Arthrobacter globiformis: one gene and its partner. The protein of the gene in region 1 interacts with the protein of each later gene in a pairwise test. Links are inferred from orthologs where the notes say so. Each region holds a gene or a part of one and is shown in the gene's direction. Other genes may lie near its edges. The genes, in order: ileS and QFZ23_RS02110.

Region 1 (16,051 bases):
CTGGAGCGCCAGTGGCTTGCGGCTCCTTCGCAAACCGGTACCCCGGCCGACATCGTGCGGGCCATGTGCGGCGCGCACGCCCAGGTAATGCAGGCCGCGGAGCTGTCCGTGGGGATTCGCGGCGCTGGAATTTCCAGGGGCGACGTCCGCAAAGCGCTCTGGAGGACGGAAACCTGGTCAGGACCTTCGGGCCACGGGGTACCGTGCACCTGCTGCCCGCAGCCGACCTCTCCCAGTGGACCGGGGCGCTGGGTGCCATTCCGCCCGCACCGGCGGTGGGACAATTCCTGACATCCGGCCAGACGGATGAGATCGTGGCCGCAATTGCAGACGCGCTGCGGGACGCCGAGCTGACCGTCGACGAACTCACTGACGCTATTGTCGCCAGAACCGGTACCTGGGCGGCTGAACCGATGATGCCCGCATTCCAGACCGTGTGGCCGCGCTGGCGCGCGGCGATGGGGACCGCGGGCTTCCGCGGGGCGCTGTGCTTTGGCGCCGGCAGGGGCCGGGCAACGACATACCGCAGCCCTGGGCAGCTACTTCCCGGGTTCCGGCCGGCCGATGCTGCGCCGGCGCTGGGCTGGCTCGTCCGGGCCTACCTGCAGGCCTACGGACCCGCTACCCCCGCGCATTTCGCCCGGTGGCTGGCGGTTCCGCGCCAGTGGGCGTCCGGCCTCTTTGATGACCACCGCGGAGAGCTGGCCCAGGTCACCGTGGCAGGGATGCCGGCCTGGGTGCTGCGGAGCGACACCGGGGCCATCACCACGGAACCTTCGGGCATCAGGCTGCTTCCCTACTTCGATTCCTTTGTGGTGGCCGGCCAGCCCCGGAATCTGCTGTTCCCGGGTGTGGCAAGTACCCGTGCCCTGGCCAGGGGGCAGGCTGGTAACTATCCCGTCATACTCATCGACGGCGTTGTCCGCGGACTGTGGCACCATCGCCGTTCCGGAAAGAAAGTGGAGATCACTGCCGAGCTGTTCCAGTCGGCGGGGGCATCTCAGCTGGAGGAGCTGGCCCAGCAGGCGGATCGGGTGGGAAACTTCCTCCAGTCGGAAGCGCGCCTCACCCTCGGCACGGTGGATGTCGGGGGTCACGCCTAAGCCCCCGGCATCACCATGGGCAGCCTTAACGTGAAAGAGGCCCCTCAGCGAGGGGCCTCTTTGGTGTGGAGGGGACGACGGGAATCGAACCCGCGTAATCAGTTTGGAAGACTGAGGCTTTACCATTAAGCTACGTCCCCGAGGAAAGCGTTCCGGCGCACTGGCCTTTGGGCTTTTCTTCGGCGGCTGTTCAAGCCGGATATAACTAAACCTAATTCATGCCCCACGTGTCAAATGTGCAAACGCGGCAGGGATGAACGTAGACTGTCCTGTGCATTACGGGGTGTAGCTCAGCTTGGCTAGAGCGCCTGCTTTGGGAGCAGGAAGTCGCAGGTTCAAATCCTGTCACCCCGACTCTGCGGCCCGGGCCCCAGGCCTGGTCACAACAACGCGTTTGCAGAACCCATCCAACAAAACCAGGAGTACTTAGACCGTGAAGAGCGCTGTCGAGAACCTCACCCCCACGCGGGTCAAGCTCAATGTTGAGGTCCCCTTTGAGGAATTGAAGCCCAGCATCGACGAGGCATACAAGACTGTTGCTTCGCAGATCCAGGTCCCTGGCTTCCGTAAGGGCAAGGTTCCTGCCAAGCTGATCGACCAGCGCGTCGGCCGCGGTTACGTCCTGGAGACGGCCATCAACGAGGGCCTCAACGGCTGGTACCAGGCTGCCGTCCAGGAATCCGGCATCCGCCCGCTGAGCCGTCCCGAGGTTGAGATCACCGAGGTTCCGGACCCCTCCGCCACCGACGGCGAGCTTAAGTTCCAGGCCGAGGTTGACGTCCGCCCCGAGATCGAACTGCCCGACTACGCCGGCATCAAGGTTGAGGTTGCCGCAGCCGAGTCCTCCGACGCCGATGTCGACAAGGCCCTCGATGAACTGCGCGGCCGCTTCGGCACGCTCAAGACCGTGGAGCGCCCCGCCGCTGACGGCGACTTCCTCAGCATCGACATCACCGCAAGCATCGACGGCGCCGAGGTCGACTCCGCTTCCGGACTGTCCTACCAGGTTGGCGCCGGCACCATGCTCGAGGGCATGGACGAGGCCGTCACCGGCCTGAGCGCTGACGAGGACGCCATCTTCGACACCACCCTCGTGGGCGGCGACCACGCCGGCGAGTCCGCCCAGGTCAAGGTTGTTGTCAAGTCCGTGAAGGAGCGCGAGCTGCCCGAGGCGAACGATGACTTCGCCCAGCTGGCTTCCGAGTTCGACACCCTGGCCGAACTGCGCGAGGACCTCGCCAAGCAGGCCGCCGACTCCAAGGTCGTCGAGCAGGGCGTCGAAGCCCGCGACAAGGTCCTGGACAAGCTCGTCGAGCTGGTTGAGGTTCCGGTTCCGGAATCTGTCGTCGAAGAGCAGCTCGAGCAGCACTTCAAGGCCGAGAACTCCCACGGTGAAGGCGAGCACGACACCGAAGAGCACCGCGCCGAGGTCAAGGCCAACACCGAGCGCGCCTTCCAGAACGAGATCATCCTCGACGCCATCGCCGAGAAGGAAGAAGTGGGCGTCAGCCAGAATGAGCTGATCGACTACATCGTCACCACCGCCAGCCAGTACGGCATGGACCCGAACCAGTTCGCCCAGATCATCGACCAGAGCGGCCAGGTTCCCATGATGGTCTCCGAGGTCCGCCGCCGCAAGGCGCTGGCCGTCGTCCTGGGCCAGGCCGAGGTCACCGACTCCGAGGGCAACAAGGTCGACCTGAGCGACTTCGTCCGCCCCGGCGGCGAAGAGGCTCCGGCCGTCGAAGCCGAAGCAGAAACCGAAGCTGAAGAGGCAGCCGGCGAGGCCGTCGCGAACGACGACCCCGCGGCCGTGAAGTTCTAGCAGCTGCACGCATCAGTGCCGCCAGCCCCCGGGTCCTCGGATCCGGGGGCTGGCGCGTTAACGGCCGGTGTACAGCTCCCGCGGCCAATCGTGCGCCGTCAGCGAACAGCGCGATTCCGGCGAACAAATCCGCCCCGAAAGCGGTTAGTGTCCAAGTAGTGAAGTTCAGTGATGTCGTTCAGTGATGTCACCGTCACCAGCGAGAGGTAAGTACAAATGTCACAGCAAGCAGCGGCCCCCCGCATGGCAACCGTCGATCCTGCAGCCCAGGATAACTACATCTACAACCGCCTGCTGAAAGAGCGCATCATCTGGCTTGGCTCCGAAGTCCGCGACGAGAACGCGAACGCCATCTGCTCACAGCTGCTGCTGCTTTCCGCCGAGGATCCCAACAAGGACATCTACCTCTACATCAACTCTCCCGGCGGCTCGGTGACGGCCGGCATGGCCATCTACGACACCATGCAGTTCATCCCCAATGACGTCGTTACCGTCGCCACCGGCCTGGCTGCGTCCATGGGACAGTTCCTGCTGTCCTCCGGCACCAAGGGCAAGCGGTACGCCACCCCGAACGCCCGTATCCTGATGCACCAGCCTTCCGGCGGCATCGGCGGAACGGCTTCGGACATCAAGATCCAGGCCGAGCTGATCCTCCACATGAAGAAGATCATGGCTGAGCTCACCGCGGACCAGACCGGCCAGACGGTGGAAACCATCCTCAAGGACAACGACCGCGACAAGTGGTTTACCGCCACCGAAGCGCTCGAGTATGGCTTCTTCGACAAGATCTCGGCGCACGCAGGGTCTGTCGCCGGCGGCGGCGGAACCCAGAACGCTTCATCCAACGGCCAGAGCTAACCGGCATCAAGACAGAACTGAATCCAGGAGCAATGAACATGAACTACAATTTCGGATCGTCTGCCGGTAACCTGCCGACAAGCCGTTACGTTCTGCCGCAGTTCGAGGAGCGCACGCCGTACGGCTTCAAGCGACAGGACCCCTACACCAAGCTCTTCGAGGACCGCATCATCTTCCTCGGTGTCCAGGTGGACGACGCCTCTGCCGATGACGTCATGGCACAGTTGCTGGTGCTGGAGTCCACGGACCCGGACCGCGACATCACCATCTACATCAACTCGCCAGGCGGCTCCTTCACGGCCATGACCGCGATCTACGACACCATGCAGTACATCCGCCCTGAGATCCAGACCGTGTGCCTGGGCCAGGCGGCAAGTGCCGCTGCCGTGCTGCTGGCCGCCGGAACGCCGGGCAAGCGGCTGGCGCTGCCCAACGCCCGCGTCCTGATCCACCAGCCGGCGCTGTCCGGCGGCCAGGGCGGACAGGCATCGGACCTGGAGATCCAGGCGGCCGAAGTCATGCGCATGCGGACCTGGCTGGAGGACACCCTGGCCAAGCACTCCGGCCGGACGCCGGAACAGGTCAACAACGACATCGAGCGGGACAAGATCCTCACCGCCGCAGAGGCACAGGATTACGGCCTGATCGACCAGGTTCTCGATTCCCGCAAGATCAAGCCGCAGGCACTTGCCCGCTAAATACGGGCGCATGCCGGGTAAATGGCAGTAACGGACGCCGGTGCGGTTTATATCTTTGAACCGCACCGGCGCCCGGTTTCCACCCCTCGGGCCGAATGTGACCTAGAGTGGATGTAATCATTGCCGGATCCGCCAGGTACGGCCGTGATTCCAGCAACCGGTGCAAGCTGCCCTTGCGGCAAGATACTAAGGGGTTCACATATGGCTCGGATTGGCGAGAGCGCGGATCTGCTCAAGTGCTCTTTCTGTGGCAAGAGCCAGAAGCAGGTGCGCAAGCTCATTGCCGGGCCCGGCGTCTACATCTGCGACGAGTGCATTGAGCTCTGTAACGAGATCATCGAGGAAGAACTCGCAGAGGTCGCCGATCTGGGCAGCTTCGAACTGCCCAAGCCCCGCGAGATCTTTGACTTCCTGCAGGAATACGTCATTGGCCAGGAACCCGCCAAGCGTTCCCTCGCCGTCGCGGTTTACAACCATTACAAGCGGATCCAGGCCGGTCATGCGCCCAAGAGCGGCACATTGGCGGACGGCGTCCACCACGACGACGTTGAAATCTCGAAGTCCAACATTCTCCTGATTGGCCCCACCGGCTGCGGCAAGACCTACCTTGCGCAGACCCTGGCGCGCCGGCTGAACGTGCCCTTTGCCGTTGCCGACGCCACCGCCCTGACAGAAGCCGGGTATGTGGGCGAAGACGTGGAGAACATCCTCCTCAAGCTCATCCAGGCCGCCGACTATGACGTCAAGAAGGCCGAACAGGGCATCATCTACATCGACGAGATCGACAAGATCTCGCGCAAGAGCGAAAACCCCTCGATCACCCGAGACGTTTCGGGCGAGGGCGTGCAGCAGGCGCTGCTGAAGATCCTCGAAGGAACGGTTGCCTCGGTTCCACCGCAGGGCGGCCGCAAGCATCCGCACCAGGAATTCATCCAGATCGACACCACCAACGTCCTCTTCATCGTTGCCGGCGCCTTTGCCGGCCTGGAGGACATCATCGGTTCACGCTCCGGACGCAAGGGCATCGGTTTCGGCGCGCCGCTGAACGAGGTCAAGAACACCGACTCCTACGGCGAAGTGATGCCGGAAGACCTGCTGAAGTTCGGGCTTATTCCGGAGTTCATCGGCCGCCTGCCGGTCATCACCACCGTGTCCAATCTTGACCGTCCGGCCCTGATCCAGATCCTGTCCACGCCCAAGAACGCCCTGGTCAAGCAGTACCAGAAGATGTTCCAGCTGGACGGCGTGGAGCTGGTGTTCGACGACGCCGCCCTGGACCTGATTGCCGACCAGGCCCTGGAACGGGGAACCGGAGCCCGCGGACTGCGCGCCATTATGGAGGAAGTCCTCCTGCCGGTCATGTTCGACCTGCCCAGCAGGGACGACATCGCCAGCGTGGTCATCACGGCGGACGTCGTGGCCAAGAAGGCCCAGCCCACCATGATCACGCACGACGTCGTGGCCAAACGGCGGAACAAGTCCGCCTAGCCGGAACAAATCGGTCTGGCCGGAACAAATCGGCCTGGCCGGAATAAATCCACCCAGTCCGCCGCTGTCGCTTAAGCGTGGCCTGAGGATATTCCTCTGCGGCGCGCCATACCCCAAGACTTCCCTGAGGAGATTTGCTGTGTCTGAGAACGCTGCCAACAAAGCCGACTTCTGGTTCGACCCCCTCTGCCCGTTCGCCTGGATCACCTCCCGCTGGATCGGCGAGGTGGAAGGCGTCCGTAACATCAAGACTGAGTGGCACGTCATGAGTCTGTCCGTGCTGAACGAAGGCCGCGACCTCGACCCGAAGTACCGTGAAGCCATGGACAAGGCCTGGGGCCCGGTCAGGGTCATCATCGCCGCGCAGGAGCAGCATGGCGACCACGTGGTCAAGCCGCTGTACGACGCCATGGGATCGCAAATCCACGACGGCGGCCAGAAGGACTTCTCGATCGTCATCAGCAAGGCCCTGGCCGACTGCGGCCTTCCCGCCGAACTGGCAACCGTCGCTGACTCCGACAAGTACGATGCCCAGCTTCGGGCCAGCCACGAAAAGGGCATCTCCCTGGTGGGCCAGGACGTCGGAACACCGGTGGTGGCCTTCAACGGCACCGCGTTCTTCGGACCTGTCCTCACCCGTATTCCGCGGGGAGAGGAAGCCGGGAAGATCTGGGACGCGTCGGTGACCCTCGCTGCCTACCCGCACTTCTTTGAGATCAAGCGCAGCCGGACCGAAAGCCCCGCCTTCGACTGAGCTGTTTTTGACTAAACCGACGGGCCGCCGTCGGGCGTTTCAAGAGCCCCGGCAGAACTACATGAGAGTAGTTCTGCCGGGGCTCTTGCGCATCCGGAACCGGAGGACAAAGATAGAACTTACCCACTTCGAAAGAAGCGGGACGCAAGAACCAAAGATTCAGTGACATGCTTCCAACGCAGCCTTCGGCAAAGTTAGAAGCAGGCTACCAGTGACAAGGTAGGAAGACCTGAAATTTCCAAGGATCTTGCCAGACTGTCAAAGATGTCACCAGACAGCCGAAAAGTCGAAGCCCCACCAACGGCAAAACGCTGATGGGGCTTCCCCTTTGCCCAAAAAACAGCTGCCCAAATACCGAAGCCCCACCAGCGCCGTGGCGCTGATGGGGCTTCGAAGTGTCCGGCCGGGGCTCGTCAGGCCTGTGCCGGTTCCTCGGCGGGGGCCAGCTCCACGTCGCTCACGGTAAGCTCGCCCTCACCCGTGTTGAGCGAGATCTCCTGCGCGTTGGCCGCGGCCTTGAGGTCCGCGAGCCCTGCCCGAAGCTGGGCCACGAGCGGCTCCGGGGCCGTAATCGTCGCCGACAGGACCTCGGTGCGCTGCTTGACCTTGGCCTCGGACTTGGCCTTCCGGATGCCGCTGAGCGCAATGCCCACGGTGCCCAGCATGCCGGTGTCGCCGTCGGTGATCTCCAGCGGCGCCGGCCAGGCGGCACGGTGCACGGAGCCAGTCCGCCACCAGCTCCAGACCTCTTCGGTGGCGAAGGGCAGGAACGGCGCGAAGAGGCGCAGCAGCGAATCCAGCGTGGTGGCCAGGGCAGCGAGCACGGAGGCCTGCTCGGTCTCGCCGGCGGCACCGTAGGCGCGGTCCTTGATCAGCTCGACGTAGTCGTCGGTGAACTGCCAGAAGAACGATTCGCTAATCTGCAGGGCCCGGGCGTAGTCGTAGTTGTCGAACGCCTTGGTGGCCTGGGCCACGACGTCGGAGAGCTGGGCCAGCAGGGCACGGTCCAAGGGATTGGTCAAGGGCCCCGACGCGGGTGCTTCTTCCGCGTTGGGCAGACCAATCCCGGGGTTGGTAAGAACGGACAGGTCCGTGGAGACCACTGAGTTCTCCGTGGCGCCGAGGTTCAGGACGAACTTCGAGGCGTTCAGCAGCTTGATGGCCAGGCGGCGGCCGATCTTCATCTGCGCGATCTCGTAGGCCGTGTCGGCGCCCAGGCGTGCGGAGGCAGCCCAGTAGCGGACGGCGTCGGAGCCGTACTCGTTCAGGACGTCCGTCGGCACCACCACGTTGCCCTTGGACTTGGACATCTTCTTCCGGTCCGGGTCCAGGATCCAGCCGGAGATGGCCGCATGCTTCCAGGGTGCGACGTCCTGCAGGGCGTCGGCGCGGACGGCGGAGGAGAACAGCCAGGTGCGGATGATGTCGTGGCCCTGCGGGCGCAGGTCGAACGGGAACACCTTGGCGAACAGGTCCTCGTCCCGGCTCCAGCCACCCACGATCTGCGGGGTCAGGGAGGAGGTGGCCCAGGTGTCCAGCACGTCGGCGTCACCGGTGAAGCCGTTGGGCTGGTCGCGCTGGGATTCGTCGTAGCCCGGTGCGGCGTCGGCCGCAGGGTCTACCGGCAGCAGGTCGTCGGACGGCAGGACTGGGTTGTCGTAATCCGGGTTGCCCTGGGCGTCCAGCGGGTACCAGACCGGGATCGGCACGCCGAAGAAGCGCTGGCGGGAGACCAGCCAGTCACCGTTGAGGCCGGCGATCCAGTTCTCGTAGCGGGAGCGCATGAAGGACGGGTGGAAGTCGATGTCCTGCCCGCGGCTGATCAGCCGTTCGCGGCGGTCCTCGTCGCGGCCGCCGTTGCGGATGTACCACTGCCGGGACGTGACGACCTCGAGGGGCTTGTCACCCTTCTCGAAGAAGTTCACCGGGTGGGTGATTTTCTTCGGCTCGCCGTCGAGCAGGTCGGCTGCCGTGAGCAGCTCCACCACGGCCTCCTTGGCGGAGAACACCGTCTTGCCGGCGATCGCGGCGTAGGCCTCGCGGCCGGCATCCGTGGTGATCCACTCCGGAGTCTCGGCGAGGATGCGGCCGTCGCGGCCCACGATCGCGCGGGTGGGAAGCTGGAGTTCGCGCCACCAGGTCACGTCGGTCAGGTCACCGAAGGTGCAGACCATCGCGATGCCCGAGCCCTTGTCCGCCTTGGCCAGCGGGTGCGCCTTGACCTCCAGCTCGACGTCGAACAGGGGGGACTTCACGGTCTTGCCGAACAGCGGCTGGTACCGCTCGTCGTCGGGGTTGGCCACCAGGGCGGCGCAGGCCGCGAGCAGTTCGGGACGGGTCGTCTCGATGAAGATCTTCTCGCCGTCGGCCGTGAAGAACGGGTAGCGGTAGTACGCGCCGGGCACCTCGCGGTCCTCGAGCTCGGCCTGCGCCACGGCGGTGCGGAAAGTGACGTCCCAGAGGGTGGGGGCCTCGGCCATGTAGGCGTCGCCGGCGGCCAGGTTGGCGAGGAACGCGCGCTGGGAGACGGCCCGGGAGGTGTCGTCGATGGTGCGGTAGGTGAGGTTCCAGTCGACGGACAGGCCGAGGGTCTGGAACAGGTTCTCGAAGACCTTTTCGTCCTCGACGGCCAGCTCTTCACACAGTTCGATGAAGTTCTGCCGCGAGACGACGTCAAAGTCCCGCTGGTTCTTCGCCGGCTGAGCCGGCGGCTGGTAATCCGGGTTGTACGGGATGGCGGGATCGCAGCGGACACCGTAGTAGTTCTGGACGCGGCGCTCGGTGGGCAGGCCGTTGTCGTCCCAGCCCATGGGGTAGAAGACGTTCTTGCCGGTCATGCGCATGTAGCGGGCCTGCACGTCGGTCTGCGTGAAGGAGAACATGTGGCCCACGTGGAGGGAACCGGAAGCGGTGGGCGGGGGAGTGTCGATCGAATAGACCTGTTCCCGGGTGGTGTCCGGGTCGAACCGGTAGGTTCCTTCCTCGAGCCAGCGCTGCGTAAGGGCAGCCTCCAGGCCTTCCAGGGCCGGCTTGTCGGGAACGTTGATGGGGGCGGTGGCGGGCGTGTCTGTACCCTGCGTTGATTCAGCCATGGCCCAATTGTTTCATGCCGGGCATTTGTTTCGCGCCCTGCAGTGCGTGCCCGCTGCCGGACGCCGGGAGTAGCATGCGGCCTATGACCAAAGCAGACGCTTCCTTTGCGATCAAACGCATCTATGAGGAACCAGCGGACGACGACGGCTTCCGGGTTCTGGTGGACAGGCTCTGGCCGCGCGGGGTCAGTAAGGAACGGGCCCAGCTGGAGCTGTGGCTCAAGGAAGTTGCGCCGTCCCCGCCGCTGCGGCAGGAATTCGCCCACATGCAGGAGCGGTTCGAGGATTTCCGTGTCCGGTATGAGGACGAACTTGCGGGCAATCCGGCGGTGGATCAGCTCCTGGAACTGGCGGCGAAGCACCGGAAGGTGACACTGCTGTACGCGGCCCGGGATCCGGAGGTGAACCACGCCAGAGTCCTGCTGGAGTTCCTGGCAGCACGTGGTCAGGCAAAGTGAACGGTCCGGGAAAGTATGCGGTGCGCGGAAGTAAACATTGGGCTGGCCCACCAACGGTTGGCGCTAGGGTGGTGCCATGACTGAGGTTTCCGCAAGCTCTGACGTGTCCACCAACAAAGCAGCCCTCGTGACGGGCGCCAGCTCGGGCATTGGCGAGGCCACCGTGCGCGCGCTCCGTGCCGACGGCTGGACCGTGTACGCCGTCGCCCGCCGCCAGGAACGGCTGGCCGCGCTGGAATCCGAGACAGGCGCCGTCGCCCTGGCCGCGGACATCGCCGAGGACGCGGACGTGGCCCGCCTGCTGGCCGAGGTGACCTCCGCCGGCGGGATCGACACGCTGGTCAATATCGCCGGCGGTGCCCGCGGTGCGGACCGTGTGGGCCAGGCCGTGACCGACGACTGGGAGTGGATGTACCGCGTGAACGTCCTCGGCACCATGAAGCTCACCCGCGCCTTCCTGCCGATGCTGCGCGAGAACGGCGAGGGCACTGTCCTGAACCTGACTTCCACAGCCGGGCTGGATGCCTATGAAGGCGGCGGCGGCTACAACGCCGCCAAGTTCGCCCAGCACGCCCTGACCGGGGCGCTGCGGCTGGAAGAGGCCGAGCACAACGTCCGGGTCATCGAGATCGCGCCCGGCCTGGTCCAGACCGAGGAGTTCGCCCTCAACCGGCTGGGTGACGCGCAGGCGGCCAGCAAGGTGTACCAGGGCGTGGAGAAGCCGCTCACCGCCGGGGACGTGGCCGATGTGGTGCGCTACGCCGTGAGCGCGCCGCACCACGTGAACCTCGACCAGATCGTCATCCGCCCCGTGGCTCAGGCATCGAACTACAAGCTGATCCGCAAGCAGGCCTGAGCCGGCTAACCCGCAACGGGGACGTCCAGCGTGGCCAGCACCGCCGCGTGGTCCGTCCCGGCAACGCGGTGCACGGCATAGCCCGACGCCGGAATGTGCGGACTGGTGACCAGGTGGTCGATGGTGATGCCGGGCAATGGCTGGCCGTCCATCGGCCATGTGGGCGTGAACCGCGCCCCGGATGCCATGCCGACGTCCACCAGCTTCCGGCCGCCCGGGCCGACGTCGAGCAGCCTGCGGAACTCCGAGTGGTCATAGGTGGCGTTGAAATCGCCGAGCAGGAGCTGGTTGCCCAGGCCGTCCGCCCCGTTGCGCGCCACCAGCCGGCCCAGCGATTCCAAGTCGCTGCGCCACTGCCCGACGCGCACGTCCACCGGCGGGAGGGTGTGAACGTTGGTGACCTCGAGCGTGGCGGCTGCACTGCCAGGGCTTGTGCTGCCAGCACCCGCACTGCCTTGGACATTCTTGCCGGCACCGGCAACGGGCAGTGTCAGCCGGAAGGTTGGCATCTGGAACGGCGTGTCGGGAATCAGCCCGATGGCTTGGATGGGGTGTTTTGAGTACGTGGCGCTGCCTGAGCCGTTCTTCATGGGGCTGCTGATCCGGTTGGGAAGGAGGCTTCCCAGTCCCTCGGCGGCCAGCCGGTCCTCCAGCGTCTGGGTGTACTCCTGGACGGCGAGCAGTTCCACCGCGTTGTCCCGTACCAGCCGGACGATTTCCGCGGCGTCGGCCTTGCCGAAGCGGGAATTGATGCTCATCACCGTCAACGGAACGGTACTGCCGGGAGCGGACGCGCTGGCGCCCGCCCGGCCTGCATCCGGCGCCCACAGCCAGAAAAGCTGGGCTCCGAGGAGCACTACGGCAGCGGCCGTGACCACCAGCCGCCGGCCCAGCAGTGCCAGGGCCAGTGCAAGGCCGGCAGGAACCACCAACCACGGCGTGAAGGACAGCAGCTGGACCACCTGTGTGGGCCACTCGGCCGGGATGGCACGGAACACCGAAAGCGATGCGACCGGCAGGAGGATACAGAGCGCCAACACCCTGGCCGAAGCAGTCATGGATCGAGTCTAGGCCGAGGGCGCTCATGGTTATGGCCGCCGCGGTGACAGCAGTTAGACTGGAGCCAACAGCTTTGACCCGGCCATCACCGGTGAGCTTCCGGAAGAACACCCGGCCCGCGTTGCGGACCAGGGCCAGTAGAACCGGACGGGTAAGCCCGTCACAGCAGCAATGAGCGGCCGTCGTCGAACTCCCTCGGAGTTGGGCGGCGGTAAGTGAGGTGGTACCGCGGTGCCGGTGCAGTCGCATGACTGCGCACGCGCCGTCCTCGCATCCTGAATGATCCACTTGTTCACCAGCTCAACCCAGGATGTCGAGATGACGTATTACCCCAAGGCCTCAGCAGCCCCGTCCGGTCCGGGCTCCTCTGCAGGAGTGTCCGCCTCCGTGAAGTTCCCAGAGATCGAAGAGCGGATCCTCAAGTACTGGGACGAGGACGGCACCTTCCAGGCAAGCATCGACCAGCGCAGCGCCGACCTTCCGGGCGGCGCCCCCGGCAGCAACGAGTTCGTCTTCTACGACGGCCCGCCCTTCGCCAACGGCCTGCCGCACTACGGCCACCTGCTGACCGGCTACGCCAAGGACCTGGTGGGCCGCTACCAGACCCAGCGCGGCAAACGCGTTGAACGCCGCTTCGGCTGGGACACCCACGGCCTTCCCGCCGAGCTGGAAGCCATGAAGCAGCTGGGCATGACGGACAAGACCCAGATCGAGGCCATGGGTATCGACAAGTTCAACGACGCCTGCCGCGCCTCCGTGATGAAGTACGCCAACGAGTGGCAGGCGTACGTCACCCGCCAGGCCCGCTGGGTGGACTTCGACAACGACTACAAGACGCTCAACGTCGAGTACATGGAATCCGTGCTCTGGGCTTTCAAGCAGCTGCACGAGAAGGGCCTGACCTACAACGGCTACCGCGTGCTGCCGTACTGCTGGAAGGACGAGACGCCGCTGTCCAACCATGAGCTCCGCATGGATGACGACGTCTACAAGAACCGCCAGGACCAGACCGTCACGGTGACGTTCCCCGTTAAGGCGGGGGAGTCGGACCTGTCCAAGCAGCTGGCCGGTGTGCAGGCGCTCGCCTGGACCACCACGCCCTGGACGCTGCCCACCAACCTGGCGCTCGCCGTCGGGCCTTCCATCAGCTACGCCGTGCTGCCCGCCGGACCGAACGGCGTCAAGGCCGCTTCGGCCGAGGTGCCCGTCACCGGCAGCTTCCTGCTCGCCGAGGACCTGGTAGGCACCTACGCGAAGGACCTGGGGTACGGTGATGGTGCCGCTGGCGCGGCTGCCGCTGCCGCCGCTGTCACGTCAACCCACACCGGCGCCGAGCTCGAAGGGCTCACCTACGAGCCGCTGTGGCACGACTTCGCCGACACGGAAAAGTACGGCACCCAGAACGCCTGGCAGTTCCTGGTGGCCGACTATGTCACCACCACCGACGGCACCGGCATCGTCCACCAGGCACCCGCCTACGGTGAGGACGACCAGAAGGTCTGCGAGGAAGCCGGCATCCCCGTGGTCCTCTCCGTGGACGAGGGCGCCAAGTTCCTGCACCTGTTCGCCCACGGCGACCTGCACGACATCGTCGGGCTGCAGGTCTTCGACGCCAACAAGCCCATCACCCAGGTGCTCCGCGCCCAGGGCCGCCTGGTCCGCCAGGCCAGCTACGAGCACAGTTACCCGCACTGCTGGCGCTGCCGCAATCCCCTGATCTACCGCGCCGTCTCCTCCTGGTACGTCGAGGTCACCAAGTTCCGCGACCGGATGTCCGAGCTGAACCAGGAGATCAACTGGATCCCCGGCAACGTCAAGGACGGCCAGTTCGGCAAGTGGCTCGCCAACGCCCGCGATTGGTCCATCAGCCGCAACCGCTACTGGGGCAGCCCCATCCCGGTGTGGCAGTCCAGCGACCCCGAGTACCCGCGCACGGACGTGTACGGCTCCCTCGCGGAAATCGAGGCCGACTTCGGCCGGCTGCCGCTGAACAAGGATGGCCAGGTGGACCTGCACCGGCCGTTCATTGACGAGCTGACCCGGCCCAACCCGGACGACCCCCGCACCCCCGAAGAGGGCCAGTCGGTCATGCGCCGCGTGGAGGACGTGCTGGACGTTTGGTTCGACTCCGGCTCCATGCCCTACGGCCAGGTGCACTACCCGTTCCAGAACGAGGCCTGGTTCGACACCCACAACCCGGCCGACTTCATCGTGGAGTACATCGGACAGACCCGCGGCTGGTTCTACATGCTGCATATCCTGTCCACCGCGCTGTTTGACCGCCCGGCCTTCCGGAACGTCATCAGCCACGGCATCGTGCTGGGCTCCGACGGCCAGAAGATGTCCAAGAGCCTGCGCAACTACCCGGACGTCTCCGAAGTGCTGGACCGCGACGGCTCTGACGCCATGCGGTGGTTCCTCATGTCCAGCCCCATCCTGCGCGGCGGCAACCTCGTGGTCACCGAACAGGGCATCCGCGACGGTGTCCGCCAGGTCATCCTGCCGCTGTGGAATGTGTACAGCTTCTTCACGCTGTACACGAATGCCGCTAAGGGCGGGAACGGCTACGACGCCCAGCTGCGGTACGACGGCTACACGGACACGCTGGACCAGTACCTGCTGGCCAACACCGGGGACCTCGTCCGGAACATGACGGCCCAGCTGGACACCTACGACATCTCCGGGGCCTGCGACGAACTGCGCAGCTACCTGGACATGCTCACCAACTGGTACGTCCGCCGCAGCCGGCAGCGCTTCTTCGACGAGAACGCCGATGCCTTCGACGCCCTGTACACCGCCCTGGAGGCCGTGTGCCGCGTGGCCGCACCGCTGCTGCCGCTCGTCTCCGAGGAGATCTGGCGCGGCCTCACGGGGGGCCGCTCCGTGCACCTCGCCGACTGGCCGGACCCAGAGCTGTTCCCGTCCGATGCCGCCCTGGTCGGGGCGATGGACCGCGTGCAGCAGATCTGCTCCACCGGCTCCTCGCTGCGGAAGGCCGCCAACCTGCGCGTGCGCCTGCCGCTGCAGGAACTTACCGTCGTGGCACCAGGCGCAGATACGCTGGAAGGCTTTGCCGCCGTCGTCGCCGACGAACTGAACCTGCGCTCGGTCCGCCTGCTGGACGCCGCCAGCGCCTCCCCGGAGGAGTTCGGCATCGAGCAGAAACTTGTGGTCAACGCCCGTGCCGCCGGCCCGCGCCTCGGCAAGAACGTGCAGCTGGCCATCAAGGGTTCCAAGTCCGGCGACTGGTCTGTCTCCGACGCCGGTGTCGTCACTGCGGGCGGCCTTGAGCTGGAACCGCAGGAATACACGCTGGAGACCGTGGTGGCAGAGTCCGACGGCGGTTCAGCAGCTGCGTCTTCTGCTGCCGCAGTGCTTCCCACCGGCGGCTTCGTGGTTCTGAACACCGAGGTCACCCCCGAGCTCGAGGCCGAAGGCCTGGCGCGTGACATGGTCCGTGCCATTCAGCAGGCGCGCAAGGACGCGGCGCTGAACGTGAGCGACCGGATCCGGACCACCGTGAATGCCGCGCAGAACGTCATCGACGCCCTGCTGGCGAACGCCGAGCTGGTGAAGACCGAAACGCTGACGCTCGAGCTGGAGGCCGTGCCGGCCGACACCGCGGAACCGCGCATCACCGTCGAAAAAGTGGGGGCCTGAGACATGACCGACGAATTCTCCGTGGAGAGCGTCTACGCCGAGCTGCTGGGCCGGGCGCCGGAAAACAAGATGGAGCCCCGGCTCGCGCCGCTGTTCCGCGCCATGGATGTGCTGGGGGAGCCGAACAAGGCCTACCCGATCATCCACATCACCGGCACCAACGGCAAAACGTCCACGGCCCGGATGATCGAGGCGGGCCT
Region 2 (15,093 bases), 2.7 Mb from region 1 along the record:
ATCTCTCAGCGCGCAAGCGAATACTTACCCCACCTCAAACTCCAGACCACCATCGTGCCCGCGGTTTTCCGCAATGAAGCAGGCATAGTCGGGGCAGCGATCCAAGCGTTTGCTCCGGAACACCGTTGATTGGAAGCAGCAGCATTGGATCCGCCTCAACCAGCGCCCCTCACCTGAACCTACCGAGCCCAAAGGAACCTGCCATGGCCCGCCCCTATGTCCCGTTCACCGGCCAATTGGCCGACCAGCCCTTCGAAGAAGTCTCGCCTGGCCTCCGGCTGGGTTTTGTTGGGGTGGAGGTCGCCGTTTCCGGCGGCCATCTGGATCCCTGTGAGCGAGGCCGATCGAACTCCACACCTTCCCTGCGGGACCGCGGCAGCCCCCGCCCATCGGTGCCACATCAACCCCGGCTACTGAGGAGACGCCAGCTAAAGACCAAGCGGCTGCATCGTCGAGTCCGCGGGCCGTGTGTGGTAGGCGATCCCGCGCGGAGACAGCACTTGTTCGATGCCGGAGATCATTCCGCCAATCAGGCCTGCTTCGTTTCCAAGCGTACTGTGTACCAACGAGAGTTTGCGTGTCGCTAGAGGTTGGGCCTGTTGGTAAACGACGCTCCGGACTTGGGCAAGAATGTCTTCGGTGCATTGTGTGACGGCACCCGCCAGGACTATCCGGGCCGGATTACAAAAGTTCACCAAATCGGCAACAACTTGCCCAACGATGGTGGCGCTGTCCCGCACGACGTTTACGGTGGCGGGGTCGCCCCGTACCAGCAGTTCGAATAGTTGCTCCTCACCTATTTCATCATTGCGTATGGCGGAGACCCGCGCGGCCATCGCACTGATGGACGCCACCGCTTCCAAGCAGCCGTGGCTGCCGCAGCGGCAGAGCATGTCCTTCATGTCAGGTACTTTGCTGTGGCCGATGTCGGCGGCAGCGCCGTCGGCTCCGTGCAGAAGGTGGCCGGTCTCGCTGACGAACCCGCCGCCCACACCTGTGCCGATACTGATCATCAGCAGCGGCAGGTGCTCGCCCCTGTACGAGCGGGCCTCGCCCAGGGCCATCAGGTGGACATCGTTATCGACGATCACGTCGCATCCGAAATGACGAGCGAAGTAACCGCAGACCCCAAATCCGTCCCAGCCAGGCATCAGCGGGGGTCGAACGGCCATCCCGAGCTTGGCGTCGACGGGTCCTGGCAGCCCGACTGAAATGACGAGAACATCCCGGATGCCCAAGCCACCGTCCGCGAGCATCGCCTCAAAAGCCGAGGCTATTGCGCCCAGTAGCTCGTTGGGGCCGGCCGTGACTTCCATCTTGATTTCGCCGCGGGAAACGACTTGCTTGTCCAGGGTTGTGACAGCCAGCCTGGTCGCGCGCGAGGAGACATCGGCTACCAGAACGACGCCTTTGGCGGGGCTGATACGAAAAGCTTGGGCGGGTCGCCCTCGGCTGCCTTGGGGGCCAGGTCCTGCGTCTTCGATCAGCCCGTATTGCAGCAAGACGCTGAGGTGGTTCTCGATAGTGGAGCGGGCGAGCCCAGTGGCTTTGACTAGTTCCGTTCTCGTCACAGTGTCCTCGTCGGCTATCAGCCGGGCGACGACGCTCCGCGCTGCCACAGCATCAGGCGCCAGATTCTGGTCCTGATGCAGGAGGCCGACTTCAGTCCACAAGGATCCCATGGCACGCTCCACATTTCGTAGGTTTTATGTTGAAAACAGAATAAATCAGGCAGTTTTTTTCCATTCTCGATCTCTTTTAGGGTGAACCCATGATCTATTCGATGATAGACGCAGTCGTCTACAGCATCCAACGGCTTGCGGAGGATTAAATGGCCCCGCGTTTAGCCGTCAAGAATCTGTCCAAGCACTTCCTGGGCGTGCAGGCCCTTTACGACGTGAGTTTTGAACTCCATCCCGGTCAGGTTTTGGCCCTTATCGGAGAGAACGGTGCCGGGAAGTCCACACTGATCCGCATCCTTTCCGGAGCACACCAGCCAGACGCGGGTGAGGTGACGATGAACGGCCGACCTGTGCAGATCCACGGGCCGAAGGACTCCGAAGCCCACGGGATTGCCACGGTCTACCAGGAGCTGAATCTTTTCCCGGACCTCACAGTGGCGGAAAACTTGGTATTCGGGGCATACCCTCGCAAAGGCGTAATCGACTGGAAGACAGCGAAGCACGAAGCACGGGATTTTCTGGGAAGTCTTGGACTCAACGTCGACGTCAATCGTAAGGTGCGTCAGTTGAGTGTGGCCGAAAAACAGATGCTCGAGATTGCCAAGTCGCTGCACCGTAATGCCCAAGTGCTCATTCTAGATGAACCCACAGCTGTACTCGGAGGCGAGGACGTCGACCATCTTCTGAAGCTGATCCACGGCTTGAAGGAACGGGGCGTCAGCATCATCTTCGTGTCTCACCGGCTGGAAGAAGTTTTCGACCTGGCCGACCGCTACATCGTCTTGAAAGACGGCAGGCTCACCGGCGCCGGAAAGATCTCAGAGACCGATCACGACGACCTCGTTTCCAAAATGGTGGGCAGAAACTTCACCCGCGGGGAACGCGAACTCTCGGCAAGCCTGGGGGAGACGGCTCTAGAGGTCAAGAACCTGACCCGCGAAGGAGTCCTGAACGACATCTCCTTCCATGTTCGATCTGGAGAAGTAGTCGGAGTGGCCGGCCTCAGAGGTGCAGGACGTACGGAACTGGCAAGGGCTATCTACGGAGCCGATCCCTACACAAGCGGTGAAGTCTTCATCAAGGGCCACAAGCTGAAAGCCGGAAAACCGCTTCAGGCGATCGACGCTGGAATCGGCCTCGTGCCCGAAGAGCGGAAAACCCAAGGCCTGTTCACCGCCTTGTCCACGGCGATGAACATCCCCCTTGTCAGTATGCTCAAGAAGCGCACAGCCACGGCCTCCCCAAGCCGGGACCGGACCCTGGCAAAGAGTTATGTTGACAAGCTGCGCATCAAACTCCCGGACGTCTCCTCCCCGGTGGCCACGCTTTCCGGCGGAAATCAGCAGAAGGTTGTGCTGGCGAAGTGGCTTGAGGCAGGCGTGGACGTCCTCATCCTTGACGAGCCCACCCGTGGCATCGATATCGGCGCCAAGCAGGAAATCTACGAACTGATCCACGAACTGTGCCATCAAGGTCTGGCCATCATCGTAATCTCCTCGGAACTGCCCGAGGTCCTGGCCCTCAGCAACCGCATTCTGGTCATGTATCACGGCGAGGTTGCGGCCGAACTTGAAGGCGCCACAGCCACAGAAGAACAAATCATGTTTTATGCCGTTGGAGGTAGATAGAAGTGACAACCGAAACGCGAACGGGACCTGGGGCCAACAGCCTGTCCCTGAAACTGCGTAATAATCTGCTGCCGATCCTGATCCTCCTGGTTGTGGTCGCTGCCGTGGCTCTGTTGGTCCCCTCCTTCTTCCAGCCCAGCAACATGCTCAATGTCGGTCGCCAGTCCGCGATCGTGGGGATAATTGCTGTTGGAATGACGTTCGTCATCCTCACTGGGGGGATCGACCTTTCCGTTGGTTCCATCCTCGCTCTTTCTGGCGTTACGACGGCGATCCTGATAAACAACGGTCTGATCGTTCCACTGGCCATCGTGGCGGGCATGCTTGTTGGAGTAGTGGCAGGCGTCATCAACGGTATAGGCGTTGCAGTCCTGAAGGTCCAGCCGTTCATCATGACTCTGGCCACCATGGTCGCCATTCAGGGCCTTTCGCTACGCCTCACGGATGGAGGCCCAAAACAGTTCTCTAACCGTGAACCATTCTTCAACTTCATAGGAAGCGGCAGCCTCCTCGGCATACCCGGGCCCTTCATCGTGTTCCTGTTGATCGCCGTCACCGGCATCCTTGTACTGCGATATCTGGCCTTCGGGCGGTACATCTATGCCATCGGCGGCAGCATAGAAGCCGCACGTCTCTCGGGAGTCCGGACCACCAGCACCATCATGCTGGCCTATTCGATCAGCGGGCTATGCGCGGGCCTGGCCGGAGTCATGACCGCAGCCCGCCTCGGCGTCGGAGATCCGACGGCCGGCAGCCTGTCCAACCTGGACGCCATCACCGCCGTCGTCATCGGCGGGACCAGCCTGATGGGTGGCATCGGCGGTGCTGTTGGAACAGTGTTCGGAGCCATCCTGCTGGCCATATTGTCCAACGTCATGAATCTCCTCGGGATCTCACCGTTTGACCAGCAGATCGTCAAGGGCGCCGTCATCGTGATCGCTGTTTTGGTCGCCGCCAAAGCAACCGTGAGGCGATTCAAGGAGCGACGCACCGACTCACCGAAGGCAGCTACAAGCCAGCCACCCGTCGTCCCTGCCTCTGAATCTAGGCACGGCTCCCTCCAGCCGGACGGATCCTCGCCTGCTGAACAGACGATGCCCCGCTGACTTCATCTCAGTCCTAAAACAATCACAATCCCGACTTACCAACGAAAGTGAAGAATGCAATGATGCACGCCACAAAACAGCGCACGCGGTCTTTCGCCGCCATGGCCGCGGCAGGAATCGCAGTGTCTCTACTTGCCTCCGCCTGCACCGGACAAGCCACTGCGACATCTTCAAACGAAGCGGTCGGCGACAAGCTGGCTCCGAGCATTTACTGCGGCGATACATGCCAAGGACAGCTTCAGCTAAAGGTTGATCCCGCGGGAATCGACTGCAAAGTTGGTGTCTCCTGGAGTAGCGCCTCCTTCCCCTACGGAGCGAAATCAACGCAGCAGATTCCTGAATTTGCAAAGGCCTTCTTCCCGAAAATGAACGTCACCGTCAGTGACGGACGCGGCGATGCGACCAACCAGTCAAACCAGGTGTCAGAAATGATCGCCCAGGGAATCAAGGTGCTCATCCTTTCGCCCCAGGATGCCAACGCGTTGGCAGGAGTTGCGAAACAGGCCACTGCCGCTGGCATCAAGGTGATTGCCGCGGACCGCCAGGTCAACGCAGAGGTTTCCACTTACATTGGATCCGATAACGAGGAAGCCGGCTTGGTCGACGGCAAGGCCGTGGCACAGGCCCTCGGCGGAACCGGAAGCGTCGTGGAACTCTCCGGAAGCCTCGGCGCTTCCCCGACAATCGCCCGGGCAGCTGGCTTCCGCAAAGGTATTGCCGGATCAAAGGTCGAAATCATCGCGTCCCAGACCGCAAACTACGACCGGGCCACAGGATTGAAGGTCATGGAGGACCTTCTGCAGCGCTTCGGAACAGGCAAGATCCAAGGAGTCTACGCACACAATGACCAGATGGCCTTTGGCGCCATCCAGGCGATCAAGGAAGCCGGACGCGAAGGCGAAATCAAGGTGTTCGGCATCGACGGGGAGGCCGAAGCGCTGAATCTGGTCAAGGACGGAAGCTACGCAGCGACCGTCGGCTACCCGCTCGTTGTTAAGGAAGCGACCATTGCCGCCGCCAAGCTCTGCGCCGGCGAGCCCCTCGACGCGCGTATCAAGCTCGACTCCACCCTTATCGACAACACCAACGTAGATCAGTACCTGGGCAAGGCACCCCAGTAAACCCTGATCGCCAAGAAAGGAACCGTTATGAAAATCTCGTACAACACCTGGGCTTATTCCAGCTTCTTTGTTTGGGTCCCCTCCTACACTCTCGAAGAGACAATCAAGCGGATCGCCAAAATGGGCTATGACGGCATTGAGATCGGTGGCGCAGCCCCGCACGCCTACCCGGCCTACCTTGGAGCCGAACGGCGGGCTGAGATCAAGGATCTCCTCGACGAACATGGCCTGTCGCTTTCCAGCATGTTGCCCGCACCCTCCGGCGGCCCCGGAAACAACCCGGCTTCGCCCTACATTGAGGAACGCCGCGCCACCATCGAACACTACGTCGAGCTGGCCGAACTGACCGCCCAGTGGGGCGGTAAAACCTTGATCTATCTGCCCGGATGGATGATCTTCGGCACGAGCCGGCGGCAGGCCTGGGCATGGACCCGTGAATGCCTCACCGAGATCGCGGACCGGATCGCGCACACGGGCGTCACCCTGGTGATCGAACCGACCTCGCATGACACGAACCTGTGTGAAAGCGCCGATGACGCCATCGAACTGATGGAGGACGTCAACCGGGACAACGTCAAACTCATGTTCGACACCTTCCACGTCATGTACCGCCGCGAGGTCAACACGGACTACGTCTACAAGATGGGCGAGAACCTGAAACACATCCACATTTCTGACAACGACCGGCTGCCCCCCGGTAAGGGCATCGGTGACTGGCCGGCCCTGGTCGACGCGATGCTGGACATCAAGTTTGACGGGTACCTGACGATGGAAACCGGCTTCCACCAGCGTGGCATTGAGCCGGACGAGGACGCGCGGTCAGGTATCGACTTCCTGCGCCCGCTCGTGGAGGAACGCAAGAAACTACGCCTGGGCGCGCAGGTATAGGAGGGCGATGTAGATGGCGTCAAAGTTTGTACTCGACTTTCCTCTGACGTTCCTCAACCGTGAGGAAGCCGCAGTGATTGATGCCCTTGCGGGGCAGATCATCCCGTCCGAGCCCGGCTCTCCGGGTGCCAGGGAGGCAGGAGTAACCGAATACATCGATAAGGCTCTGGGCGGATTCCTGCGGGAGCTGCAGTCCGTGTACCGCAGCGGCCTGATCGCATTGGCGGATTTCACAGCGCGTATTACCGAGGGACGGTTCCACGAACTGGCCGACGGGCAGCAGGAAGAGATCGTCCGCCAGTTGGCTGAGCTGAGCGAAAGGGATCCTTCGGACTTTGCAGGCCAGTTCTTCCGCATCGTCCGAGAACACACGGTGCAGGGCTTCTTCGGGGACCCGGCCTATGGCGGAAACCGGGAGCTGGTCGGCTGGGAGCTGGTCGGCTTTCCTGGGGCCCAGTGGGGGTACACGGCGGAGCAGATGGCGCCGGACTTCAACACCCGGACCATTCCGATGCTGACCATCAAGGATCTTTACTCCCGTATTGGAGGAGCACAATGAGCGAGAACTTCGACGCCATCATCGTCGGCATGGGGTCCACCGGCGGAATCCTGGCCGAACAACTGACTAAAGCCGGCCTGAAGGTTCTTGGCCTGGACAAGGGCCAGGACTACACCGAGGAAGACTTCGCCATCAAGCAGGACGAAATCCGGTACTACCAGCGGGGCGCCATCGTCGCTGGCGTGAACGTGGACCCGGTGACGTGGCGTGCCTCCGACAGCGAGACGGCCCGCGTTCTTCCGTGGTCCGCCGGTGCCCTAGGCAACGATGAGCCTCTGTACGGTCTGCCGTCCATCGGAACCGGTGGCGGCACCCTGCACTGGGGTGCCGCCGCCTACAGGTTCAGAGAAACCGACTTCCGAATGAAGAGCGCCATCGCTGAACGTTTCGGCGCCCAGGCACTGCCGGAGGGCTCCACGCTGGAGGACTGGCCGATCAGCTACGCAGACCTGGAGCCGTACTACGACCGGGTGGAATACGAGCAGGGCATCTCCGGGCTGGGCAACACCGGCGGGGTGATCCCCGAGGGCGGTAACCCGTTCGAACCGCCGCGCAGCAGGGACTACCCGATGCCGCCAGTCACACAAGGACCAGGAGACGTACCCTTCGTGGCGGCGACCAAGCGGCTGGGCCTGCACCCCTTCCGCCAGCCGCTGGCCATCAACTCGCAGGAATACAAGGGGCGGCCCGCTTGCGTGAACTGCGGCTTCTGCCACGGCTACCCGTGCCACGTCAAGGCTAAGTCCACCACGCAGGTCACGTCGGTGCCAGCCGCCAAAGCCACGGGCAACCTGGACCTCCGGCCCCTGAGCCGCGTTCTGCGGATCAACCGGACAGCTGACGGCAAGCGCGCCACCGGTGTGAGCTACCTCGACAGCACAGGCACGTACCGGGAGGCGACTGCCGACAAGGTCATCCTGACGGCCTATTCCCTGGAGAACGTCCGTCTGCTGCTGCTCTCGGACATCAATAGAAACGGTCAGGTGGGCCAGCACTTCATGACCCACAACTTCGGCTGGTTCACTTCCATCCTGCCTGAGCCGACCAACCCGTTCCTGGGCACGTTCAACGCCTCCAGCGCAGTGGATGACTTTACGTCCGAACTTGTCCCGGACAACGACCTGGGAGTCCTCTGGGGATCTCCAATCATCAGCGTCGTCGGGGACCTTCAGCCCATCGAGGCGTACCACAACATGGATCCGCGGACCCGCAAGTGGGGCCTGGACCTCAAGCACTGGCTGCGGGAGAACTACACACACATGCACCGCATGTACTCCCAAACCACGAACTTCCCGTACGCGCGCCATTACGCCGACCTTGATCCAACCATCAAGGACCGCTGGGGCCAGCCGGCGCTGCGCATCACCCATGACTGGGACGATCACGACGCCAATTCCGTCACTCTGATGGGCCGGTACAAGGAGAAAATCGCCCGCGAGATGGGGGCGAAGGATTACTGGATGGATTCGCCCCGGCCCCCCTATCACCTCTCAACACACGACGTCGGGGTGCACCGGATGGGCGAGGATCCCGCCACATCCGTGACCGACATCTACGGCGAGGTCCACGAGTGCGAGGGGTTGTACGCCATTGGCGGCGGCCAGTTCGTCAGCTATGGCGGGTACAACCCGAACCAGACCATCCAGGCGTTGGCTTACTTCAGCGCGGAGCACCTGCTCAAGAAACTGGGCGTGGACGGCGCTCACATGGGGCTCATCCATGCATCATGACCTTTCCGCAACGCCCGTGGATCCGTCCGCTCCGCCCAGGTTTGCAGGCAAGGTGGCGTTTGTCACGGGCGGGGCACGCGGGCAGGGCCGGAGCCATGCTCTGCGCTTGGCACGTGAAGGGGCGGATATCGCCCTGGTGGATTTAGGGTCCGCGGGCCATGTGAACGATCCAGACTACAACACGGCCACCAGCGCCGACCTGAAGCAGACCCGGGAGGACGTCCTCGCCCTGGGCCGGCGTTGCGTCTCCTTCGAAGTAGACGTGCGTAACTATGACGGTCTTGCCGGGGCGGCGGCAGACACCGCAGCCCGACTAGGCGGGATTGATTTTGTCATTGCCAATGCCGGCATCTCTGACGGGTTCCACCGCACGTGGGAGCTGCCCGTCGAGAACTGGCAAACGATGATCGACATCAATCTCACGGGAGTCTTCTACACCTGCAAGGCAACCGTGCCGCACCTGATAGAGCGGGGAGCAGGTTCGTCCCTGGTGCTGATCAGCTCCGGGGTTGGTCTGAAGGCCGTGCCCCGCCTGGCCCACTACGTTGCCGCGAAGATGGCCCTGCGGGGCTTGAGCACTTCACTGGCCCAGGAGCTGGGGGAATACGGCATCCGCTGTAACACCGTCCTTCCGGGGGGCATCAACACGGAGATGACGACGGCGATGGTGGAACTGAACAATGTCCCTCGGGAGCAACTGCTGGCGGGCTTCCGCGCCGGGCAGTTGATCAATACCGATCTGGAAGTAGCGGATACCACCGCCGCCGTCCTGTGGCTGCTGTCCGACGAAGCACGCCTGGTCACCGGTCTAGAAATGACCGTTGACGCTGGCGAGAGCAAAAAATAACTACTCGTAGCATCAGAAAGGGGCACGCTGTGTCATCTGCAAAGGTCCTCAAGGTCGGCATCGTCGGCTTGGAATTCGGCGCCGAATTCATCCCCATCTATCAGCAGCACCCGAACGCTGAAATGTACGCGATCTGCCAGCGCACCGAATCCAAATTGAACGAAGTCGGTGACCAGTACGGAGTCGAGGTCAGATACACCGACTACGACAAAATGCTGGCCGATCCCAACATCGACGTCATCCACATCAACACGCCTCTCCAGCTGCACGCCGACCAGGTGGTCGCAGCCCTGGAAGCCGGCAAGCATGTCGGCTGCACCATACCAATGGCCACTTCTGTGGAGGACTGCAAGCGCATAGTCGACGCGCAACAGCGGACCGGGCTGACATACATGATGATGGAGACCACCCTCTACAGCAGGGAATTCCTTTACCTCCAGGAGCTCTACCGGACGGGGGCCCTCGGGAAAGTCCAATTCCTTCGCGCCTCCCACCATCAGGACATGACGGGCTGGCCGTCCTACTGGGATGGCATGCCGCCCATGTATAACGGCACCCACGCCATCGGACCCACCCTTGGGCTCGGGGGAAACCAAGCCGAGTACGTCCAGTGCCTGGGTTCGGGGAGCGTCTTCGACCGGATGAAGGGCCAGTATGGCTCCCCCTTCGCCATCGAATCCACGCACATCAAATTCCTTGACAGCGATACAGGTGCAGAAGTGACAAGGCACCTTTGGGCCGTGGCTCGGGAATACCGCGAAAGTTTTGACGTATACGGCTCTATTCGTTCCTTCGAATGGGCACAGACAGAAGATGCGGCCCACGTGCTGTACCTCGGCGAAAAACCGGAACGTATCACTGTCCCCGATTTCGCCGACCGTCTCCCCGAACCAATTCGACATTTCACAACTGCCGGGGTCTATACGGCGGGAGGCGAATCGGAACACCGCTCCTTCGTTCAGGGAGGGGGCCATGGCGGTTCTCACCCCCACCTGGCCGACCGTCTGTTGCAAGCCGTCCTCGGCGAGGCCGAGCCGTTCCCGAACGCCGTTCGGGGCGGCGAACATCACCTGTTCCGGCATCCTCTCGCACGAATCGGCTATGCGGGGCGGGGAACGCGTCTATCTTCCGGAGTGGACCTTAACGGACACGAAGCCAATCGTTGTCGAACTTGATCAGGACGTCCAGCCCCCGTGGGCTAAGGAATACGCGTTGACCCTCTAGCGGGGGCGCCCCGTGCCGCCGGCCGATGCTGAGGGCGAGGCGCCTTTTCCTCGGAGGGGCCGACGGCAGGGTGTTCACGGTTCGACAAAAGTTCCGGCCGTGGCCGGGTATCAATTCGGCTGCTGAGCAGGTGCCACCTCGCCGGTACGAAAGGACAAGAGTGATGAGGAATCCGCCCGGCAAGGCAGTGATTTCGAAGCTGGTGACAGGCGGCGAATTCCATGCGGGGGAGCACGGTCCTGGGCGCTGTAATCCCTCGCGGTCCGGGCAGAATGAACCCGCTCGTGGCGAGAATGGACAGGCAGCGAATTTCGGGCCCTTGCCTCTGTGTATGGAGCTAAATCTGAGCGGCATGGCCACGCTCAGGCACCACGTGGAGAATCTGTTGTCGTTGTGGTGCTCCGCGGTAGATGCAGGTGACTGCGGTTTGCTCCGTGAGCTACTCGGAGATGCTCCCCCGTGTATGGATAACGAATGCTTCACGCCTGGTTCAGCCGGCATGTCGGATTTTCTCTGTCTGAGTCCGCAGGGACGGGACAGGTCCAAGCGGGTATTTTCAAATCTCAGTGTGTGGCGCGATAGCGATTTTGGATACTACACGGCCTCTGTCCAGACATGGACACTCGGTTCGCAGTGGATCTGCACTGACTTCAGTTCCTGCGAAGGCCGCCTCAAAGCCGGACCGCAGGTGTGGAGATGGGACCGCCACCGAATAAGAACCGTTGGAGAACCTCAGGATGTTCCGTTTTGACCTAACAGCTGCCGTGGCTGCACCAGAATAACGGGCGGTCCATTCCTCAAATTGGACCGGGCGTCGACGGTGCCGGAAACGAGGTGGCGGCCGCAGCAATCGAGAGTGCACTTGCTACGACAACGCTGTGATGGAGAACTTCTTCGGCCACCTCAAGGAAGAGCTCTTCCACCACGTCAGATTCCTCAACTCCGACGCACTGGAAACAGCACGGACAAGTACATCCGCGGGTACAACGACGAAAGAATCTCAACAAAGCTCAAGGGCCTGAGTCCGGTGCAATATGGGCTCAGGCCCTGGCAGCTCACTTGCTGACAGGCTTCCTAGTTTTCAGGGTCTGCACAGCGCTTCCTGCGCCAGCCAGACTACGAACGCACCCCAAAAACCGGCCGCTAGACGTATTAATTGCCCCTACTTTCGGATGGTTTTCGCACGCCGATAACCGGCCTTCCGCAAAGCTGCAAGGGGATGCACTGTCAGGTTGGGGCGTGCTTCAACGTGACGTCTGAATAGGGAAGCACCCCTAGGCGCTGAGCTGCCCGGCAATTTTCGCCAAGGCCAAGTGGGTCCTGCCACGTGTGTTCCGGCCGGCCGACAATGGATAGTGGCAGTGATAGCGACACGAGCAACGAGCATGACTTTTAACCGGTTTCAGCCTTGAGTGCTTCGGCAAGGACCTGGACGAGGTGCCGGCTGTCGAGCCCGGCGAGATCCTGGACCTGGGTGCGGCAGGAGAAGCCGTCAGCCATGATCTTCCGGTCCGGTGCGGCGTCTGACTTAGCAAGGATCCCGGCGCGAGCGATGTTTTCGGAAACCTCGTAGTGGCCTCTTTCCATTCCGAAGTTCCCGGCCAAGCCGCAGCAACCCGCTGAGGTTTCGACGTCGCAGCCCATGGCTTCCAGCAGCGCCTGGTCCGCGCCGTACCCCATGACCGAGTACTGGTGGCAGTGGGGCTGGACGAGGAGTTTCTCCGCGACCTGAGGCGGGGTCCAGTTGATGGAGGTCAGGAACTCCGCGACGGTCTTCACGGACCGTGCGAGCTCGGCTGCGCGGGGGTCGTCGGGGAGCAGTTCGAGCAGGTCGGAGCGCAGGGTGGCGGTGCAGCTGGGTTCGAGCCCGACGACGGTGCGGCCTTCCCGGACGTGAGGGATGAGCAGGTCCAGGGTTTTCCGGAGCTTTGCCTTGGCTGCGGTGAGCTGGCCGGTGGAGATGAGGGTGAGGCCGCAGCAGGCACCGGGGCCGGCGATTTCGACGTCGGCGCCTGCCGCCGTGAGCACGTGGAGGGCGTCGCGGGGAATGCCCGGGGCCATGGCGTCGGAGAAGGAGTCGACCCAAAGCAGGACTTTTGGGCCGTGTTGAGGGCCGCCGGCGGCGGCCAGTGTGAGGGAGCGTCGCGCTGGTTTGCTCCAGCGGAACGGCACCAGTGGAAGCGGCGGCAGGGAACGGCGGGTGTCCGCGCCCATCAGAGTCATCATGAGCTTTCGCAGCGCGGGAATGCGGCCTGCGAGATTGATCAGCGGGGCGGTGGGCGCGGCGAGCTTGAGCCACTGGGGCAGCCGGCCCAGCGTGTAGTGGCTAAGCGGGCGGAGGCGTCCCTTGTAGGTCTGGTGCAGCGTTTCGGACTTGAACATGGCCATATCGATCCCGGTGGGGCAGTCGTTAGCGCAGGCCTTGCAGCTCAGGCACAAGTCCAGGGCGTCGTGGACCTCCGGGGAACTCCAGCCCAGGGTGACCACGCCGCCGTTAAGCATCTCCTGCAAAGTTCGGGCGCGTCCGCGGGTGGAGTCCTTCTCGTCCAGCGTGGCAGTGTAGGAGGGGCACATGAAGCCGCCCTGTGGGCGCAGGTCGGCGCGGCATTTCCCGACGCCGACGCAGCGGTGCACCGCTTTGGTGATGTCGCCGTCGTCGTGGGCGAAGGCGAAGCCGTCGGTGGCCTTCAGCTCCAGTGCCTGGGGCCGGCGCAGGTCGGCGTCGAGCGGCGCCGGACGGACCACGACGCCCGGGTTCATCAGGTCCTCGGGATCGAGCAGTGCCTTGAATTTTTCCATGACCCGGAGGGCTTCGGGGCTGTATATGGTCTTCAGGAGTTCCGAGCGGGCGCGGCCGTCGCCGTGTTCGCCGGAGAGGGAGCCGCCGTGCTCGGCGGCCAGCGCGGCGGCCCGCTCGAGGAACCGCCGCATGAGCGCGGCATCGCGTTCCAGCGGGAAGTCGATGCGGACGTGCACGCACCCGTCCCCGAAGTGGCCGTAGGCCAGGCCGGAGAGGCCTTCCGAGGCCATGAGGGCTTCCATGCCGCGAAGGTAGCCGCCCAGTTTTTCCGGCGGGACGGCGGAGTCTTCCCAGCCGGGCCAGGCCTGCTCCCCGGCGGCGGTGCGTCCGGCGAGGCCTGCGCCGTCTGCACGGATCTGCCACAGCCGGACGGCTTCGGGACCGGCGGGCAGGACGATGGCCTCGATGGCGCTGGCAGCGGCGACGAGCTTGCCGGCTGCTTCGATGGCCTCTTCGGAGGTGTCCCCGCCGACCTCAGCCATCAGCCAGCCGCCGCCGGCGGGCAGCGCCGGAACACTCCCGTCACCGTGCGCGCGGCGCACCACGTTCACGAGCTGGGCGTCCAGCCCTTCCAGAGCCAGCGGGCGGAAGGGCAGGAGGTTGGGCACGTCGTCGGCAGCGGTGGCCATGTCGCTGTACCCCAGCACAGCCAGTGCCGGAGCGGCGGCGCGGGGAACGAGTTTGACGGTGGCTTCCAGGAGGATGCCGCAGCTGCCTTCGGTGCCGACAAGTGCCGCGGCAAGGTTGCGGCCATTCTCCGGCAGCAGGTGCTCGAGGGAGTAGCCGGAAATCTGGCGGCCGAAGCGGCCGAACTCGGTGCGCAGCACCGCCAGGTGTTCGTCCACGAGCGACGCCAGTCCCGGGACGGCGTCCAGGGCATCGGCTCCGGAGCCAACCGTAACGACGTCGCCGCGGCCGGTCAGCCATGTCATGGACACCACGTTGTCTGCCGTGCGGCCGTAGGAGAGCCCGTGCGGGCCGCAGGCGTTGTTGCCAATCATCCCGCCGAGGGTGCAGCGGGTTGCGGTAGACGGGTCCGGTCCGAACCTGAGCCCGAACGGCTGGGCTGCTGCCTGCAGGGTGGTCAGCACGACGCCGGGTTCCACGACCGCCGTCGAACTCTCCGGGGTGACCGACAGGACCCGGTTCATGAACCGGGAGAAGTCGATGACCACACCCGGGCCGACCGCGTTGCCGGCACACGAGGTGCCGGCCCCGCGGACGGTGACAGGAACCCGGTGCCTGCCCGCCGCCTGCACCGTGGTGATGACGTCCTCCTTCGAGCGGGGAAGGACCACCACCTCCGGGACCACACGGTAATTGGAGGCATCGGTCGAATACAGGCTCCGCGTGAGGGAGGAGTCATCGACAGTGCCTTCCAGCCCCAGCCGGTGCAGCTCGTCAACGAGCGCTTCTGCTGCCGCGTGACCGGATAGGTTCGTTGACGGGGACATGCTCATACTCCTGTTGGGGTCTTGATGGCTGATGCTAGTGCGGCAACGGCTTGC

What was found.
Region 2: the proteins of ileS (region 1) and QFZ23_RS02110 interact in binary tests that used the Escherichia coli proteins (3 or more experiments, as listed by UniProt). The link is inferred for Arthrobacter globiformis from one-to-one orthologs.

What each region holds. Positions count from the first base shown.
Region 1 is NZ_JAUSZX010000001.1:3,181,930-3,197,980, reverse strand. What follows is about bases 12,196-16,051. They hold ileS (isoleucine--tRNA ligase), read left to right. Parts: upstream 12,196-12,509; coding sequence 12,510-15,851; downstream 15,852-16,051. Other genes in these bases: QFZ23_RS14860 (bifunctional folylpolyglutamate synthase/dihydrofolate synthase), read left to right, coding at 15,855-16,051. Outside these bases: QFZ23_RS14925 (winged helix DNA-binding domain-containing protein), read left to right, coding at 204-1,103; tig (trigger factor), read left to right, coding at 1,537-2,928; QFZ23_RS14905 (ATP-dependent Clp protease proteolytic subunit), read left to right, coding at 3,172-3,786; QFZ23_RS14900 (ATP-dependent Clp protease proteolytic subunit), read left to right, coding at 3,825-4,484; ATP-dependent Clp protease ATP-binding subunit ClpX, read left to right, coding at 4,686-5,972; QFZ23_RS14890 (mycothiol-dependent nitroreductase Rv2466c family protein), read left to right, coding at 6,112-6,726; valS (valine--tRNA ligase), read right to left, coding at 7,140-9,818; QFZ23_RS14880 (DUF488 domain-containing protein), read left to right, coding at 9,902-10,276; QFZ23_RS14875 (SDR family oxidoreductase), read left to right, coding at 10,353-11,132; QFZ23_RS14870 (endonuclease/exonuclease/phosphatase family protein), read right to left, coding at 11,138-12,190. UniProt on the Escherichia coli protein: Catalyzes the attachment of isoleucine to tRNA(Ile). As IleRS can inadvertently accommodate and process structurally similar amino acids such as valine, to avoid such errors it has two additional distinct tRNA(Ile)-dependent editing activities.
Region 2 is NZ_JAUSZX010000001.1:442,386-457,478, forward strand. Bases 3,630-6,527 are described here. They hold QFZ23_RS02110 (substrate-binding domain-containing protein), read left to right. Parts: upstream 3,630-4,517; coding sequence 4,518-5,537; downstream 5,538-6,527. Other genes in these bases: QFZ23_RS02105 (ABC transporter permease), read left to right, coding at 3,630-4,416; QFZ23_RS02115 (sugar phosphate isomerase/epimerase family protein), read left to right, coding at 5,565-6,425; QFZ23_RS02120 (gluconate 2-dehydrogenase subunit 3 family protein), read left to right, coding at 6,439-6,527. Also shown: ppgK (polyphosphate--glucose phosphotransferase), read left to right, coding at 1-129; QFZ23_RS02095 (ROK family transcriptional regulator), read right to left, coding at 429-1,682; QFZ23_RS02100 (sugar ABC transporter ATP-binding protein), read left to right, coding at 1,832-3,310; more of QFZ23_RS02105, read left to right, coding at 3,313-3,629; more of QFZ23_RS02120, read left to right, coding at 6,528-6,984; QFZ23_RS02125 (GMC family oxidoreductase), read left to right, coding at 6,981-8,714; QFZ23_RS02130 (mycofactocin-coupled SDR family oxidoreductase), read left to right, coding at 8,704-9,561; QFZ23_RS02135 (Gfo/Idh/MocA family protein), read left to right, coding at 9,591-10,736; QFZ23_RS02140 (IS3 family transposase), read left to right, coding at 11,642-11,851; QFZ23_RS02145 (FAD-binding and (Fe-S)-binding domain-containing protein), read right to left, coding at 12,178-15,039; QFZ23_RS02150 (Glu/Leu/Phe/Val family dehydrogenase), read right to left, coding at 15,074-15,093. UniProt on the Escherichia coli protein: Part of the ABC transporter complex RbsABC involved in ribose import. Binds ribose. Also serves as the primary chemoreceptor for chemotaxis.